DNA from 3 places in the Brevibacillus sp. HB1.1 genome. Region 2 is predicted to be linked to each of the others. Evidence: riboswitches for the same ligand, from Rfam matches in the RefSeq annotation. Region 2 holds a riboswitch; each other region holds the start of a gene.
What was found. Region 2 has a riboswitch for cobalamin ahead of cobO (cob(I)yrinic acid a,c-diamide adenosyltransferase). Riboswitches for the same ligand answer to the same signal wherever they lie in the genome.

Region 1 (5,257 bases), on a different contig from region 2:
CGATCAGGCCGATGGACAACGTTTTGATGCGTGCTTTTTCATCCGCATTGATCTTTTTGCAATCGAGAAACTCGTTGATATCCCAACCGAAGATGTTGTAGTACGCTGCACCCGAGCCTTTGCGTTGCCCCATTTGATCTGCGTAGGAAAACGCATCTTCCAACAGCTTGAGAACGGGCATGACACCTTTTGCTGCGCCCTCGACGCCTTTGATCGGCTCTCCTCGTCCGCGGAGCTTGGACAAGTTCACGGCCACACCGCCGCCAATTTTGGATAGCTGCATACAAGTTCCCAAAATAAAGTTGATAGAGTTCAGTGAATCATCCATTTCGAGCAAGAAGCAGGAGACCATTTCTCCACGGCGGCTTTTGCCTGCATTCAGGAAGGTTGGTGTCGCTGGTTGCAAGCGTTGATCCATCATGGATACTGTCAAACGCTTAGCGAGCTCAAAGTCACCTTGTCCAAGGGACAGTGCCACAACGGCCACCCGGTCTGGATACTGCTCTAAGTACATCGATTTATCGTTCGTTTTCAACGCGTAATCTTTATAAAATTTGGAGATAGCCATGTACGAAGCAAATTGAAAATCAGCGTCATAGGCCAAACGGTACACTTCATCGACCTGCTCAACAGTGTATGTTTCATAGACGTTTTCATAGAAGTCATTCTCGATCAAATAGTCCATGCGCTCTTTGACACTGCCAAAAGTCATCGTATTGGACTGCACTTCTTCCATGAAGACCGCAACCGCTTCCCGATCCTTTTCCAGTTGATAAAATCCGTCATTGCCACGCTGCATCAGTTCGTTGTTCAATTCAATATGCCGCAATTGCTGCCACCCCACTCGTAAATTGTTCCACGTCACGGCCGGTACCGGACAGTTCAAATTTAGAAATCACCGGAACGCCATATTGGCTCGCGATCGTATCCGCGCTTTTGGCAAAGCTGGTTCCCCAGTTGCGGTTACCGCTGGCGGATACTCCCCGCAGATGGACATGATTTCGCTTCAGGAACGTCGCCACCTTCTCCGGCACTTGTCCGAATCCCGTCGTGTATGTTATCAAAATGAATGGCTCGTCTAGCACCATATCTTGATCAATTTCCACATGTGGCAAATTAATTTTGTTGACGAATCTTCGGACGTTTCCTGTTTTTGAATCATAAGCGATTAGCATGTCCCTCATCCTATCCCCTGCTATTTTTACTCTGTATGTATGTTATTTAGCCAAAGTAAAAGCGCATCCGACGTTTACATGCCGAATGCGCGTGATGACTTCCATCTAGCAATTCGCCAATACGAATTGCGCGCTCGAACACTTCCCTATCTCCCGTAGGTTAAACAGTGCAAGCGGTTAGGCAGGTCTCCTGGCTTTAGGATCATCGCTCCATTTTCACCTTCCCAATCCCTCAAGATCAGTGGCATTCTTTCGCAAATGGAACTCTCTCATTACAGTGGCGGGACCGCGTCGGATTCTCACCGACTTCCCTATTAAGTCTACCAAATCTGGCTGGTAAACACCTCACCGCATCAATATGTAGTTGGTAAAACTTACTTTACCTCAATATATCGTAGGAGTCAAGCTCAGTATGCGCTCTTTTCGAAAACTAACTATTCTCCTTTTTCGGCTATTGCCAATCTCTGGTTCTCGTTCATATAATAGATTTTGTGTGCGTTGGTTAGCGTTGGAAAGATTGGAGAGTAGCCCTCATGAAAAGCACCGACTATCAACCTGTCGTCATTCCTCGTTCTTACAGTAAAATCATGACTTATCAAGAGCGTGACTATCACATTTTTGTAAGTATACCTGCCGATCCCCCTCCGGAATCAGGCTTTCCCGTCATATATTTGCTAGATGGCAACTCTGTTTTTGCAACCATGACCGAAGCGATACGAATACAATCACGTGGCCCTGAACGAACTGGCGTGTATCCTGCTATCGTCGTCGGGATTGGGTATCCAACGGACGGTCCGTACCATCCTGCCCGTTTCTTTGATTACACGTATGAAGTTCCCGTCACAGAGCTTCCTGGCAACCCACAAGGAGCCGACTGGCCTCAGATGGGGGGAGCAGAGCAGTTCCTCACCTTTTTAGAGGAGGACCTCAAGCCGAGTATCGAAAACGACTTCCCCATCGATCGGACGCAACAATCGATTTTTGGACATTCGTTAGGTGGCTTGTTTGTCTTGCATGTACTTTTGTCGAGACCACACGCTTTTCAGCGTTATATAGCTGGCAGTCCTTCGATCCATTGGAATGAGAGCGTACTGCTTGCGAAGGAGAGTCAATTACCGAGCCTGCTGACAGATGACCTCGACGTCCATGCACTCCTCACCATCGGGGAGTTGGAAAACGATGGGCGATTCTTAGTCAAAGAAAAATCTCTGGCGATGATCGAACGATTGTCCTCCATGGGCAAAGGTCAAATCAAGGCTTCCTTTAAAGAATTTGCTGACGAAAATCATTCGTCCGTCTTGCCCGTCTTCATTTGCCAAGGACTCAAATTCGCTACGAAAAAAACTGCCCGCTAATAACGGGCAGTTTTTGTTTATCATGATTCGCTCGCTTACTGCAGAGATAACACTTTGGTGATTTGGGGCAGCTCTTCGATGGCAGATACAATCGTCGGTGTAATCTCTTCATCGGTCACAGAGATAAGCAGGGCATTCTTCCCTTTTTGCTCACGCGATACATTCAACTTGGAAACATTGATTTGATGTTCGGCCAGTTTTCGTGAGACATCATAAATCACACCTGGATAATCGATATGGCGAACCAACAATCCATGGGCACCTGGAGGTATGCGACACGCACAGTAATTGATTTCACTGATGTACACTTCTCTCCAATCTTGCGCCAAGGTGTACTTGTTCGCTCCTACCCGCAACACCGCCAAATGATTCGCATATTCACCGGAGCTATGTTGGACAGGAACCTTCGTCCCTAGTCCTTCCACTAACTGCGTTGCAATTTCCTCTTTATTTTCATGAGCAAGAATACTTAATTGTGCACCCGCTAACTCTGGCTCGAGTCTTTGAATCAGTTCAGCTAGTTCACGCAGTCCAGCATATTGGGTCATGTGTTGCCTTCACTCTCCCAGTCAGGTTTATCCTTGTTTTCACGGCAGAATCCAAGCTTCCGGCTCTTTCTTGATAGAGGATTCGTTATCAGCACGATACCAAGCCGTCAACGTTTGTCCATCTTTCGTATAGTAGATTCGGTAGATGGTATTGCCTTTTCCGCTATTGGTAAAAGGACTTTCCTCCTTCGGAACCGCTGTCACTCCACCCGCAACTACAGCCCCGCCGTTCTCCTTGATGACGTTTTGGATCGTCGCCATATGCTCTTTACCCATGGAGGCCATCCCAAAATAAGAGATGATCGCCAAGAGAACCGCTCCCGCCAAAAACGAAACGATAATCACTTTTGATTTTTTCGTAGCATCCACCGAGTGCTTCCCCCGTCTATCTTAGTTCTCTTTATCAACTAAGCGTACCTTGTCAATCGTACCGCCACCCAAGCACACTTCCCCATCGTAGAAGACGACAGCCTGACCAGGTGTTACTGCTTTTTGCGGCTGGTCAAAAATGACCTCCACGTTTCCGTCCTCCAGCAGGTGAATAGTTACTCCCTGATCTGGCTGGCGATAACGGAATTTCGCTGTACAAGTAAATGTTTCGGAAGGCTTTTTATCACTCGTCCAGCTAACGTTGGTTGCCAAGAGGCTCTTCGAGTACAGACGGATATGATCAGAGCCTTCACCTACGATCAGGACATTACGCTCCAGATCTTTGTCTACAACAAACCAAGGCTGTCCGCTCGTGCCATGACCTCCACCTATTCCTAAGCCTTGTCGTTGACCCAATGTATAGTACATCAGTCCGTCGTGCGTGCCGATGATTGCTCCTTCTACGGTCTCGATATTTCCTGGTTTGGCAGGCAAATAGTTTTGCAGGAACTCACGGAAGTTGCGCTCTCCAATAAAACAGATCCCTGTACTATCCTTCTTTTTCGCTGTATAGAGTCCTGCTTTCTCTGCGATCTCCCTTACTTGAGGTTTCGGGAGATGACCAATCGGGAACATCGTTTTGGAAAGCTGTTCTTGGCCCAATACATTCAAGAAGTAAGTCTGATCCTTGTTGTTGTCAGCGCCACGAATGAGTTTGTATTCGCCATCAATGTGCTTGACCTGCGCGTAATGGCCGGTGGCAATATAATCCGCCCCAAGATCCATGACCTTGGCAAGAAGCTCGCCGAACTTGATTTCACGGTTGCACATGACATCCGGATTCGGTGTACGGCCTCGTTTATATTCATCCAAAAAATACTGGAATACCTTATCCATGTATTCTTTTTCAAAGTTTACCGTGTAATATGGAATGCCGATCTGTTCACAGACGCGCCGGACATCCTGGAAGTCTTCTTCCGCCGTGCAGTGGCCGAATTCATCGGTATCATCCCAGTTTTTCATGAAGATGCCGATGACGTCATATCCCTGTTGCTTAAGCAGGTAAGCCGTCACGGAGGAGTCGACTCCGCCGGACATGCCGACAACGACGCGTGTATCTTCTGGTCGCTTCATAAGTCTTTCTCCTCTTATTCAATTTGTACCATTACAGATTACCATGTTTCGCAAAACAAATCATGTTTTGTTACACTTTTGCCCAATAGAATGAAAAAACGCCTGACGCATAGTTGGCGCCAGACGTTTGGTAGTAAGGTTAAGCCTGCGAAGATTCATCCTTGATTTCCGCGCGATATCCCTCGATGCTTTCTTCACGACGCTGATTTTTCGCTTCGAGGTTTGTTCTTTCCTCCTCGGAAATCTCGCCAGCATTAGCCGCTAGGTAAGCTTCGGACTCACGAATGTTCTCTTCCGTATTAGAAATCATGTTTTGCAGCTTTTCTGCGTTGTCAGAACGGTCATCCGGCTTCGCCATGATCGATACGCCTCCTACAAAGGGTTATATGCAACACCTTTACCATTGTGCGCCAATCATGGTTTCTTTATGTACCCGTGATATAATAGAAGAAACGGATTAAACGAAAAAGAGGGTTTCCCCTATGGCTTCCTTAGATTTGCTGGAAAGAAAGCTGCTTCGGATCATCTCTGATACAGATCCCGTCCGCCTGAAACGACAATGGGTGAAGGGGCAAAAGGTACCTATATCCGAAGTGGAACAGCGCATGCGAATCGATCTACTCTTGCGCAGACTCGACAAGCTACCTGAGACCAAGCGCCAAGAAGTGCTTGCGCT
Region 2 (5,257 bases):
TCTATCCAAACCAAATTCAGTCATCACCAGGAAAGCTATATACAAGAGAAAGTCCAACAAGCTGTTATCGAAGCAAAAAAGCTTGGCTTACAGGTTAGATTCACGATTGAAGACGCTTCACGGACAGAGTGGGAAAAGATATCCAGCTTAGGTCATGTTGCTTTGCAGGCAGGCGCAGATCGCATTAGTTTGGCAGATACTGTCGGGATATGGGAGCCTGATACATGCAAAAGAATTGTAACTCGTGCCATTGAGGAATTTGGATGCGAAATTGAAGTTCATCTGCATAATGATCTTGGTCTTGCTCAAGCGAATGCGCTGGCGGCTATTGATGCAGGCGCTTCTGTCATTGATGCGACAATTTTAGGAATCGGCGAAAGAGCTGGTATTACTGACTTGATCCAGCTTACTGTTGCGTTGCAAAAGCTTCGAAATGATCATCGTTATTCTTTGGATAGAATTCCCGAGCTTGTACAAGCGATCCGTATGACGACAGGGTATAGACCGGACGAACTGCGCCCTATCGCTGGGCAAAATGCTTTTACGCATACATCGGCTTACCATGTCCAAGCCGTCAAGAGGAATTCCAAAGCGTATGAGCCATTTCCTCCCGAAACAATTGGAAGAACACGGCTTCTCGAAGAAAAGCGTCCTCCACTAGGAAGCCCAAAGCTGCCTGTTTCCTTACAGGTAGGAAAGCCGTTTCCAAAAGGTGCTTCAGAGCTACAGTATCATCGTGACGGTCCAGGGATACGCTGGGTTATGATGGATTCGCGTGTTGATGAGCGAGCCTCATTCTATGTGATCCAGAGGATATTTGGATTATGCGATTTGTCCGGTATTCCTGAAAAACATGTAGACAGACATGCGCATCATTGTGACAGTGCCTTCCTCTTTTGGGGAGATGCATCTGATGGCACTGGTCTGGTGTGTCATGTTCAACTCGGTGAAGAAGAGAAGACTGTTGAGAGTCCAGCAGCTATTTTTATCCCAGCAGGCGTCGAGCATTCCTATCACTATGTGTCAGGTCGCGGAACTTATACAAATATTGTATTGTCGCCTGAATACAACAAAAGCCTTTTGGTTTCAGCAGCATCTTCTGAAATACCAGTGACCTAAGAGGTACAGGAATTTGTTGAGTTTGAAGAGTGGGCGGCCATCTGGGCATGAGTACGGTATCGACCGGGCTCATGCCTTGCTCGATTATTTGTGGTTACATCGACAAAACCCCGCCATAAATCGGCTCTTTCTGCGTTTTTTGTCCCCAAGTGCGCGTTCCGTATTCGAAATGCCACCATTCTTTCGGATAGTTGACGAATCCGGCAGCCGTCATCAAATGATAAAGCAGTCGGCGATTGTCTCGAATTTCGATGTCTTTTTGCTTAGACTGTGCCAGCTCTTCATAATAGCGAGTGGAAGCCAGTTCACTGAAATCATCGAAGACGGTCCCCATCTCCAGCCAGCCATCAGGCCCTGCGATAGTTAGATCCACTGCACCGCCGGATAGGTGAGGGGACGGTTTGGAGAGGTCTGTTGTTGGATAAGCGACGAATTTGCTCAATTCTTCCGTGAGGGCGGGTCCTTCCTGCCAGCCTTGTAATAGCAAGGCTTCACGGAAACGATCATACAAGGATGCCTGTACCTCAAATGAGCGCCAGCCGTCCAACACGACGAGCTTGTAGCCAACAGGCAGTTGCGCGGCTGCCGTGGCGAGCTTGTGTGCTGCCCCTTCTCGCAAAAAGGCTTCTGGCTGTGTTCCGGCATAGCCCTTGTGGTAGTAGGCTGGATAGACTGTGATTTGAGCTGAAAGGGAAGAGAGGGGGATCATCGGTTCGCCGCATTCCTTGATCGGCAGTGGGCTGGGCAGGACCATGTCTGGTATTTTTGGAATCGGAGGAAATAGCATGACTGCACACCACTTTCGATTGTTTTGCCAATAGGGTAACGAAAAACATCAGGCATGTAAACGGTCATTATCTTAAATTTTCTGCTAATAGTCACCAGCGACGAATCAGCAGCTTTTGCTTGAATCCTCGGTAGCTTTTGCTATTATTAAAGCAAGTGCTTGTCAACGAAACGAACGACATTTACATATGGAAGAGAAACAGGTCCTTGTTTTTGCGAAACCGATTCGCAGGAGCAAGGTTAAAAGGGAAGTTTGGTGAAAAGCCAACGCGGTCCCGCCACTGTAAGAGAGTAGCTGTTCTTCAAGGCATCATGCCATCCACTGCCCATTCGGGAGCGGGAAGGAGAAGAAGAGCGATGATCCTCGAGCCAGGAGACCTGCCTGTTTTTATGTTTACACTGATTTCCTTCGGGTCAAAGGAAGAGGTGAGGATTGTTGCTTTTCAGCTATCCGCGCTTTGTTTTTCCTTACGTACTGGGGGAAACAGAGCGCTTTTTTTATGCTTCGGAAAGTATTTGGAGGAAACAGCGGAGTAAAATACGTCACTTTTTGAGGTGGTCACGATGGAGAAAAACGATAAGAAGCGAGGATTGACCCTCGTTTACACAGGAGACGGCAAAGGAAAAACGACAGCAGCAGTCGGGTTGGCTGTGCGGGCGACAGGGCGCGGGAAAAAGGTGCTGATGGTTCAATTCATCAAGTCGCCAGAGCGTACATACGGAGAAAAGATTATTTTCGATAAATTGGGCATTGAAATTGTGCAAATGGGCGTCGGCTTCACATGGACGAAAACACCGGAGGAGCATCGTCAGGCATTGAAAGAAGCTTGGGCGTTTGCGAGCGAAAAGCTTTCTTCCGGAGCGTACGATGTCGTCATTTTGGATGAGCTAAATAATGCATTGGCGATTGACCGCTTCCCGATTGATGATGTGTTGCCATTGTCCGATGTGTTGGAAGCGATTCAAAATAGGCCAAGTCATATTCACCTCGTGATTACGGGACGGGCCGCAAAGCAGGAGATTTTGGACATCGCAGATTTGGTGACAGAGATGAAGCCAATCAAGCATTACTACGATGAAGGGATTCCAGCTGTGCTGGGGGTAGAGTTTTGACAAGCGCAGGTGTAATAGAGAAGTACGGTCATGGCGGAGACTTGCTGACCGCAGCGCAGCGCTTTGGTCGAGAGCCCGGGCAGTTTCTGGATTACAGTGCCAATATTAATCCGCTGGGGATGCCAGCAAGCGTTCGTGAGATGCTGCTGGATTCGCTGGCTGCTGTAGCCCATTACCCAGACCCTGGACATCGTGTGTTTCGGCGTGCGCTGGCGAAGCGGCTGCAAGTGCCGGAGGAATGGTTGCTGCCTGCCAATGGTGCAGCGGAGGCGATGGCACTGGCCATTCTCGGTCTTTCGCCGCAAACGGTTGGTGTGGTATATCCTTGCTTTTCGGAATACGCGCAACTTTCCGAGCAGTATGGTGCCCGTGTCATTGGCTGCTACGGGAAGGAAGCGAACGGGTACAAGCCCGATCCTATAGAGCTGCACACTCTTTTTACGCAGTCTGATCTCGTATTTGTCGGGTCGCCAAACAATCCGACGGGAATCATGTATCAACCGGATGAGCTTCGCCAAATGGCGGAATGGACGAGTAAGACCAACACGTGGCTCATCGTGGATGAGGCTTTCCTCGATTTTGTGGAGGAAGATCGGCAATATACATTGGCGACGCAGCTCGAGCGCTTTCCCCGTGTGATCTTGATGCGCTCGATGACGAAAATGTACGCGATCCCGGGATTGCGCCTGGGTTATGCGATTGCGCATCCAGATGTCATTGCGCGGATGCGCCAGAAGCAAGTGAGCTGGAGCGTGAATGCACTGGCCCTTTTAGCTGGAGAACTGTGCTTGCAGGAGCAGGCATATGAGGAACAGACGCGCAGGCTCATAAAAGCAGAACGTGCGTATTTGATCGATTGCATCAGCGGTGAGTTGGGCTGGCAGGTATGGCCGGGGGAGGCAAACTTTTTGCTGCTGCGCTCACCAGAAGGATTGCCAGCGGAACAATTGCAGGCACGGCTCGGCGAAAAAGGCGTTCTGATCCGCAACTGTGCGATGTATCCCGGTCTGACGGCACATGATGTGAGAATCGCAGTGCGTGGACGAGAGGAAAATGAAAGACTTCTGGCAGCGCTCCGCGAGGTCCATGCGGAAGGAAGTGAACAGCGATGAGCTTGGTGCTGGTAACAGGCGGTGTCCGTTCAGGAAAAAGCCGCTACGCGGAAGAGCTTGCGATGAAGTTGGGCAGTCGAGTCCTGTACGTGGCGACAGGCAAGGCCTGGGATGATGAAATGAAGCAGAGAATCGAGCTGCATCAGGCACGTCGTCCGCTGGAATGGGGCTGTGTGGAGGTAGGAGAGCGATTAACCGATTACCACGCATTCAGTGAGCAGTATGATGTGGTTTTAATCGATTGTCTGTCCACCTGGGTGAGTAATCGATTGATGAGTGTGGATGAGTCTGAATGGAGAAGTCCTTCACACACGCAATCCCTGCTGCAGGAGGCAGAGGCATGGCTGTCCCTCGTTCATAATTCCCCGCAAAAAGTCATTGCCGTCACAAGCGAGGTCGGATTGGGCGGTGTAGCCTTGAGTCGTTTGGGCAGATGGTTCGCGGATGTGCTGGGCGATGTCAATCAGAGAAGTGCGCGACAAGCGGACGCCGTCTACGCGGTTTTGTCGGGGATACCGTGGAGGATCAAAGGATGAATGCATTTTTACACGCGATCTCGTTTTTTACGCGTATACCGGTTCCGTGGCTTCGTCCTTCAGAGGAGGCGTGGAGAAAAAGCGTCAACTGGTATCCCGCAGTTGGTTTGGTCATCGGTTTATTGCTATGGGGTGTATATCAGGCAGGACTGGTGCTGTTTAGTCCATGGATCGCCGCTATTTTGACGCTGGTCGCATGGGTCTACGTGACCGGTGGTCTTCATATGGATGGGTGGATGGATCTCGCGGACGGTCTTGGCAGCAGCAGACCGAGAGAGCAAATCCTTTCGATTATGAAGGACAGCCGCGTAGGAGCGATGGGCGTTCTTGCTGCGATTATGCTGTTGCTGATCAAGGCGGGTGCAGTCGCAGAGCTCGCACATCCGGGATGGGGCAGCTTTTTGATCGTAGCACCAGTAGCAGCGCGGACACATGTGCTTTTGTCGATTAAGCTCTGGCCGTATCTTTCGGCAGATAAAGGGATCGGAAAAGGCATCAGTGCTGGGCTTTCCGTTTCCTCTATCATCGTGAGCTACATCATCGTGTTTGCCGCAGGTTGGTATCTTGGGGGCTTGCAGGTCATCACAGCCA
Region 3 (5,257 bases), on a different contig from region 2:
TTGGGCTTTGAACAATCGGAATATGCAAAAGGCACTTATTTTAACAAGTATTTGACGAACGATTACAGCCCGCGGACGGAAAAAGCAAAGCTTCTCTTTGAAGGAATGCACATTCCGACGTCAGAGGATTGGGCGGAACTACAGCAAAAGGTGCAAAAGCATGGCGTCTACCATGCGTACCGTTTGGCAATTGCACCGACTCAGAGTATTTCCTACATTCAGAATGCGACTTCTAGTGTGATGCCAATCGTTGAGCATATCGAAACGAGAACATATGCTAACTCTACGACGTATTACCCGATGCCGTACTTGTCGCAGGAAAACTATTTTTACTACAAATCGGCGTATGTGATCGATCAATTCAAAGTGATTGATCTGATTGCCGAAATTCAAGAGCACATTGACCAAGGAATTTCGACTGTGCTGCACGTGAACAGCAATATTTCAACCAGAGAACTGGCTCGCTATTACATTTACGCAGCGAAAAAAGGTCTGAAGTCACTCTACTATACGCGTACGAAGCATTTGACTGTAGAAGAGTGCATTAGCTGCGCGATCTAGTGAACGAGCTTCATAAAAGGAAAAGCATCAAGCAAAAAGAGAAGAGGAACGCCATATGAAAGCAGTCAATTGGAACAGGCCGGACGACGATTTTACGATGACGTTTTGGAATCAGAACATCATGCAGTTCTGGACGGATGATGAGATCCCACTGTCAGATGACAAGATGTCCTGGATGGAGCTCAGTGCGACTGAACGGGACACGTATAAAAAAGTATTGGGCGGTCTCACCTTGCTGGATACGGTCCAAGGTGGAGTAGGGATGCCGAAGATCATGGAGCATGTCGATGGACTGCAAAGAAAAGCGGTTCTCGCCTTCATGGGCATGATGGAGCAAATCCATGCCAAATCGTACAGCAGTATTTTTACAACGCTGGCATCGACAGAAGAGATTGACGGTATTTTTTCGTGGGTGGAAAACAATCCGCATCTGCAAAAGAAAGCGGCCCTCATCTCGAAACGCTATCAAGAAATTGAGAAACCGAAAGACTTGTACATGGCGATGGTAGCCTCTGTCTTCCTGGAAAGCTATCTGTTTTACAGCGGCTTCTTCTATCCGCTCTATTTGGCGGGGCAAGGAAAGATGACTAGCAGCGGGGAAATTATCGACCTGATTGTTCGCGACGAGAGCATCCACGGACTCTATGTCGGCGTTCTTGCGCAAGAAGTATATCAAGGTCTGAGTGTGGTCGAGCAGACCGCAGCAAAAGAGGAGCTGTATGCCCTTTTGCATGAGCTGCAAGAAAATGAAGAGGCCTATACGACTTCGTTGTATACGGAAATCGGATTGGCTGACGAGGTTCATGTGTACGTGCGTTACAACGCGAACAAAGCATTGATGAATCTGGGGCTGGACCCGTTATTCCCAGAGGAAGAAGTGAACCCGATCGTACTGAACGGCATTCGCACGCAGACGAAGCAGCATGACTTCTTCTCGAAAAAAGGAAATGGCTATGTCCGTACGCTAAACGTAGAGCCGTTGACCGATGATGATTTTAAATTTTAGTATGACAAAAAATGGATTCTGTGTTACTGTATGAACAGTATGCTGCCCTGCTAATTTATGGGGGGCACTTCACAGAACCATGACAATTTCATAAGAGTGGAAACAGGTTCTTTGGTCATCAAGATGGACCAAGGATGAAAAGGGAAGTCGGTGAGAATCCGACACGGTCCCGCCACTGTATGAGGGGAGTCGGCACATTTTTCAGCCACTGATCCAAACGGATTGGGAAGGCATGTGCAGATGATGATCCCAAAGTCAGGAGACCTGCCTGTTTCGACGACACTGCTTAACCTACGGGAGATAGGGAGGTGTTAGGATGCTGTGATCTCAGTGCTTATTTGGCATTTCTAACGTTCTTTTTGATCGTTGGAGATGCTTTTTTTATTGGGCGGATTCAAGTCAAGATCGAATAAAGAATGGAGTGGAAGCTCATGAAAAGCAGCAATTTGGGATATCCACGGATCGGGAAGAACCGCGAGTGGAAAAAGGCATTGGAAGCATTTTGGGCAGGCACTATCGGTGAGGTGGGCTTGGAGCAGCAAATGGAACAAATCCGTCAACAACATCTACTGAGTCAGCAGGAAAAAGGGGTCGAGCTGATCCCTGTGGGTGACTTTACGTACTACGATCACATGCTGGATATGGCTGTGATGTTTGGAATGGTCCCCAAGCGTTATGAATACGAGGGTGGCCCGGTTTCGTTAGCCACATACTTCGCCATGGCTCGCGGTTCGAAGGAAGCTGTCGCCAGTGAAATGACGAAATGGTTTAACACGAACTACCATTATATCGTCCCGGAGTTCGGTGAACGTCAACCAGTCATTACGGAGAACAAGCCTCTCCAGGCATATTTGGAGGCCAAAGAAAAGTTTGGAATCATCGGAAAGCCTGTCATTGTAGGTCCGTATACGTTTGTCAAATTGTCCAAAGGATATGAGAAAAACGAATTTGAGCCCATCGTGGATCAACTCGTTCCGCTTTACATAGACGTTCTCCGGGAGTTGGAGCTACACGGCGTGGAATGGGTGCAAATCGATGAGCCTGCATTTGTACTGGATGTCTCGGTGCGTGATCGCGCCATCATCAAACGTATCTATACGCAAATCGGTCAAGCACTACCGCATATCCAGTGCATGCTGCAAACTTATTTTGAAGCGGTGGATTGGTATGAGGAGCTAGTTTTCTTACCGGTAAAAGGAATCGGTCTTGATTTTGTACACGGAGCGAAGCGTAATCTGACCAATCTCAAAACACACGGGTTTCCAGCAGACAAGATTCTCGCAGCGGGAATCATCGACGGTCGAAACATATGGCGTGCATCGATTGAGGAGAAGTGGGAACTAGTCAAAGAAATTTCCGAGATTGTTCCACTCGAAAAGCTGTGGTTGCAGCCGTCCAGTAGCTTATTGCACGTACCAGTATCGGTTGAAGCAGAGAAGGACTTGCCTGAGGAAGTCATGCCTGCATTGGCATTTGCGGATGAAAAGTTGGGGGAAGTTCAGCTTTTAGTCCGAGGATTCCGATATGGTAAGTATGTCATCTCAAAAGAGATTGCTCAAAATGAAACGGACTTGCTCAAGCTGGCACTATCCCCAGCGAGGAATCGTCAAGAAGTGAAGAATGAGCTACGCCAAATGGCAGCTGGAAAACCTGAAAGAAGCGTTCCATACCAAGAACGTCGTGAGATTCAACAAAATACGTGGAAGTTGCCACTGCTGCCAACGACCACAATTGGTAGCTTCCCGCAGACGTCAGAGGTTCGCCAAGCCCGACAACAGTTTAAAAAAGGTAACTGGGCAGCGGAGCAATATGATGCTTTCATTCAAGCGCAAATCAAGGAATGGATCGATATACAAGAAGAGCTCGGTCTGGATGTCCTCGTCCATGGGGAGTTCGAACGAACAGATATGGTCGAATATTTTGGAGAAAAGCTCGATGGCTTTTTGTTCACGAAAAATGGCTGGGTGCAGTCGTATGGCTCCCGTTGCGTAAAGCCACCTGTTATTTACGGAGATGTGGAGTTTGTTGCACCAATGACAGTCAAAGAAAGTGTGTATGCAAAATCATTGACGGACAAACCAATGAAGGGTATGTTAACTGGTCCAGCGACCATTTTGAATTGGTCGTTCGCGCGGGTCGATGTCTCCAGACAAGAAGTGTGCGAGCAAATCGCCTTGGCATTGCGAAAAGAAGTAGAAGCCTTGGAAGAGGCGGGTATTCTCATGATCCAAGTCGATGAGCCAGCACTTCGCGAAGGATTGCCGCTCAAAAAAGAAGAGCAAGCAGCTTATCTCGAATGGGCCGTCAGAGCGTTTCGTCTAGCGACCTCTACCGTTGCGCCAAGTACCCAAATTCATACCCATATGTGCTATTGCGAATTCCATGATTTTATGGATGTCATCAGCGAACTCGATGCCGATGTAATTTCGATTGAGACTTCCCGCAGCCACGGAGAGCTCGTGTCTGTGTTCGAAACAGGTACGTATGACAAAGGCATCGGGCTCGGCGTATATGATATCCATAGCCCCCGAATTCCAGCAGTCTCAGAAATGGAAGATATGGTAGCACGGGGTGTACAAGTACTTCCACCCGATCAATTTTGGATTAACCCGGATTGCGGGCTGAAGACAAGAGGGAGAGAAGAAACCGTTCAGTCATTACGAAACATGGTTGCGGCAACGAAGGCGATTCGGAATCGTTTGACATCCCAGTAGGGAAGGTGCACACGATGAGAGGAGCCACACAAATGATGACGGAAGCACGACCGATCCAACAATCGAGAACCTTTTTGACTGATCTCGTCTTGCCACCGGATACCAATCACCACCATACCATTTTCGGCGGGAAAGTCATGGCATATGTAGACAAGATCGCCTGCATCGCAGCCATGCGACATTGCCGTAAACCTGTTGTCACTGCGTCCAGTGATTCCTTCGATTTTCTCGCACCAATCAAAACAGGGGAAGCGATCAACCTGGAGGCCTATGTCACCTGGACCCATAAGACATCGATGGAGGTATTCGTGAGAGTGGAAGCGGAGAACTTGTTGACGGGGGAAAAGCGCATGACAGCACGCGCGTATCTGACGATGATTGCCCTCGACGATCAAGGAAAGCCGACGATCGTACCTGGTGTCATTCCTGATACAGAAGAAGAGCGCATACAGTATGAAAAAGCAAAGGAACGCCATGGATTGAGAAGAAAGCGTAAGGTAGAGATGTAAAGAAGACGATGCCTCCATTGACCTTGTATGCAACAGGTTACTGGAGGCATCTTTATTCGCATTCATACACCATTTTCAAATATTCAAAATGACTTCCATTTCGTAAAACGCATACTGCATGATGCATGATGCGTAAGTCCCTCCTTAGAGCAACCCTTGCCGCAGCTCTTCTGTAAACTGCTCGACTAGGTCGGGTCTACCGTGAAACTGAGCAGGGGTATTTTGAAAGAGTGTGACTTCCCATTTGTCTCCTTGCTTTGCCGCTACGAGCGTCTGATGCGTATTCAATGCGGGGTCCAACTCGCTTTTTCCTGGTGGAATCATGCCTGCTATTGCTCGGACGATACCAACTTCTTCGCTCAACAACCGTACCGACCGGATTTTATAGACAAAGGGAGGTGTTTGATGATGGGAGAAAATTTCGTCGAGATGACTGAAAATCTCGTCACGCCCAATGATCTGACTGC

Region 1: it holds a riboswitch for cobalamin, as region 2 does, so the genes downstream of both, nrdI (class Ib ribonucleoside-diphosphate reductase assembly flavoprotein NrdI) here and cobO (cob(I)yrinic acid a,c-diamide adenosyltransferase) in region 2, are expected to answer to the same signal.
Region 3: it holds a riboswitch for cobalamin, as region 2 does, so the genes downstream of both, metE (5-methyltetrahydropteroyltriglutamate--homocysteine S-methyltransferase) here and cobO (cob(I)yrinic acid a,c-diamide adenosyltransferase) in region 2, are expected to answer to the same signal.

Annotation. Positions count from the first base shown of each region.
Region 1 covers NZ_JABMIV010000001.1:65,928-71,184, forward strand. Annotated here, with positions in the region: gene nrdE (class 1b ribonucleoside-diphosphate reductase subunit alpha) at 1-829, opposite strand, end outside; gene nrdI (class Ib ribonucleoside-diphosphate reductase assembly flavoprotein NrdI) at 816-1,175, opposite strand; cobalamin riboswitch at 1,339-1,538, opposite strand; gene HPY27_RS00305 (alpha/beta hydrolase) at 1,709-2,530, shown strand; gene HPY27_RS00310 (ACT domain-containing protein) at 2,566-3,078, opposite strand; gene HPY27_RS00315 (hypothetical protein) at 3,118-3,447, opposite strand; gene mnmA (tRNA 2-thiouridine(34) synthase MnmA) at 3,469-4,581, opposite strand; gene tlp (small acid-soluble spore protein Tlp) at 4,721-4,939, opposite strand; gene HPY27_RS00330 (hypothetical protein) at 5,064-5,257, shown strand, end outside.
Region 2 covers NZ_JABMIV010000005.1:146,588-151,844, forward strand. Annotated here, with positions in the region: gene HPY27_RS15440 (LeuA family protein) at 1-1,119, shown strand, start outside; gene HPY27_RS15445 (M15 family metallopeptidase) at 1,214-1,906, opposite strand; cobalamin riboswitch at 2,090-2,305, shown strand; gene cobO (cob(I)yrinic acid a,c-diamide adenosyltransferase) at 2,470-3,018, shown strand; gene cobD (threonine-phosphate decarboxylase CobD) at 3,015-4,130, shown strand; gene cobU (bifunctional adenosylcobinamide kinase/adenosylcobinamide-phosphate guanylyltransferase) at 4,127-4,666, shown strand; gene cobS (adenosylcobinamide-GDP ribazoletransferase) at 4,663-5,257, shown strand, end outside.
Region 3 covers NZ_JABMIV010000001.1:59,976-65,232, reverse strand. Annotated here, with positions in the region: gene nrdE (class 1b ribonucleoside-diphosphate reductase subunit alpha) at 1-561, shown strand, start outside; gene nrdF (class 1b ribonucleoside-diphosphate reductase subunit beta) at 617-1,567, shown strand; cobalamin riboswitch at 1,655-1,853, shown strand; gene metE (5-methyltetrahydropteroyltriglutamate--homocysteine S-methyltransferase) at 1,999-4,281, shown strand; gene HPY27_RS00280 (acyl-CoA thioesterase) at 4,296-4,790, shown strand; gene HPY27_RS00275 (SgcJ/EcaC family oxidoreductase) at 4,935-5,257, opposite strand, start outside.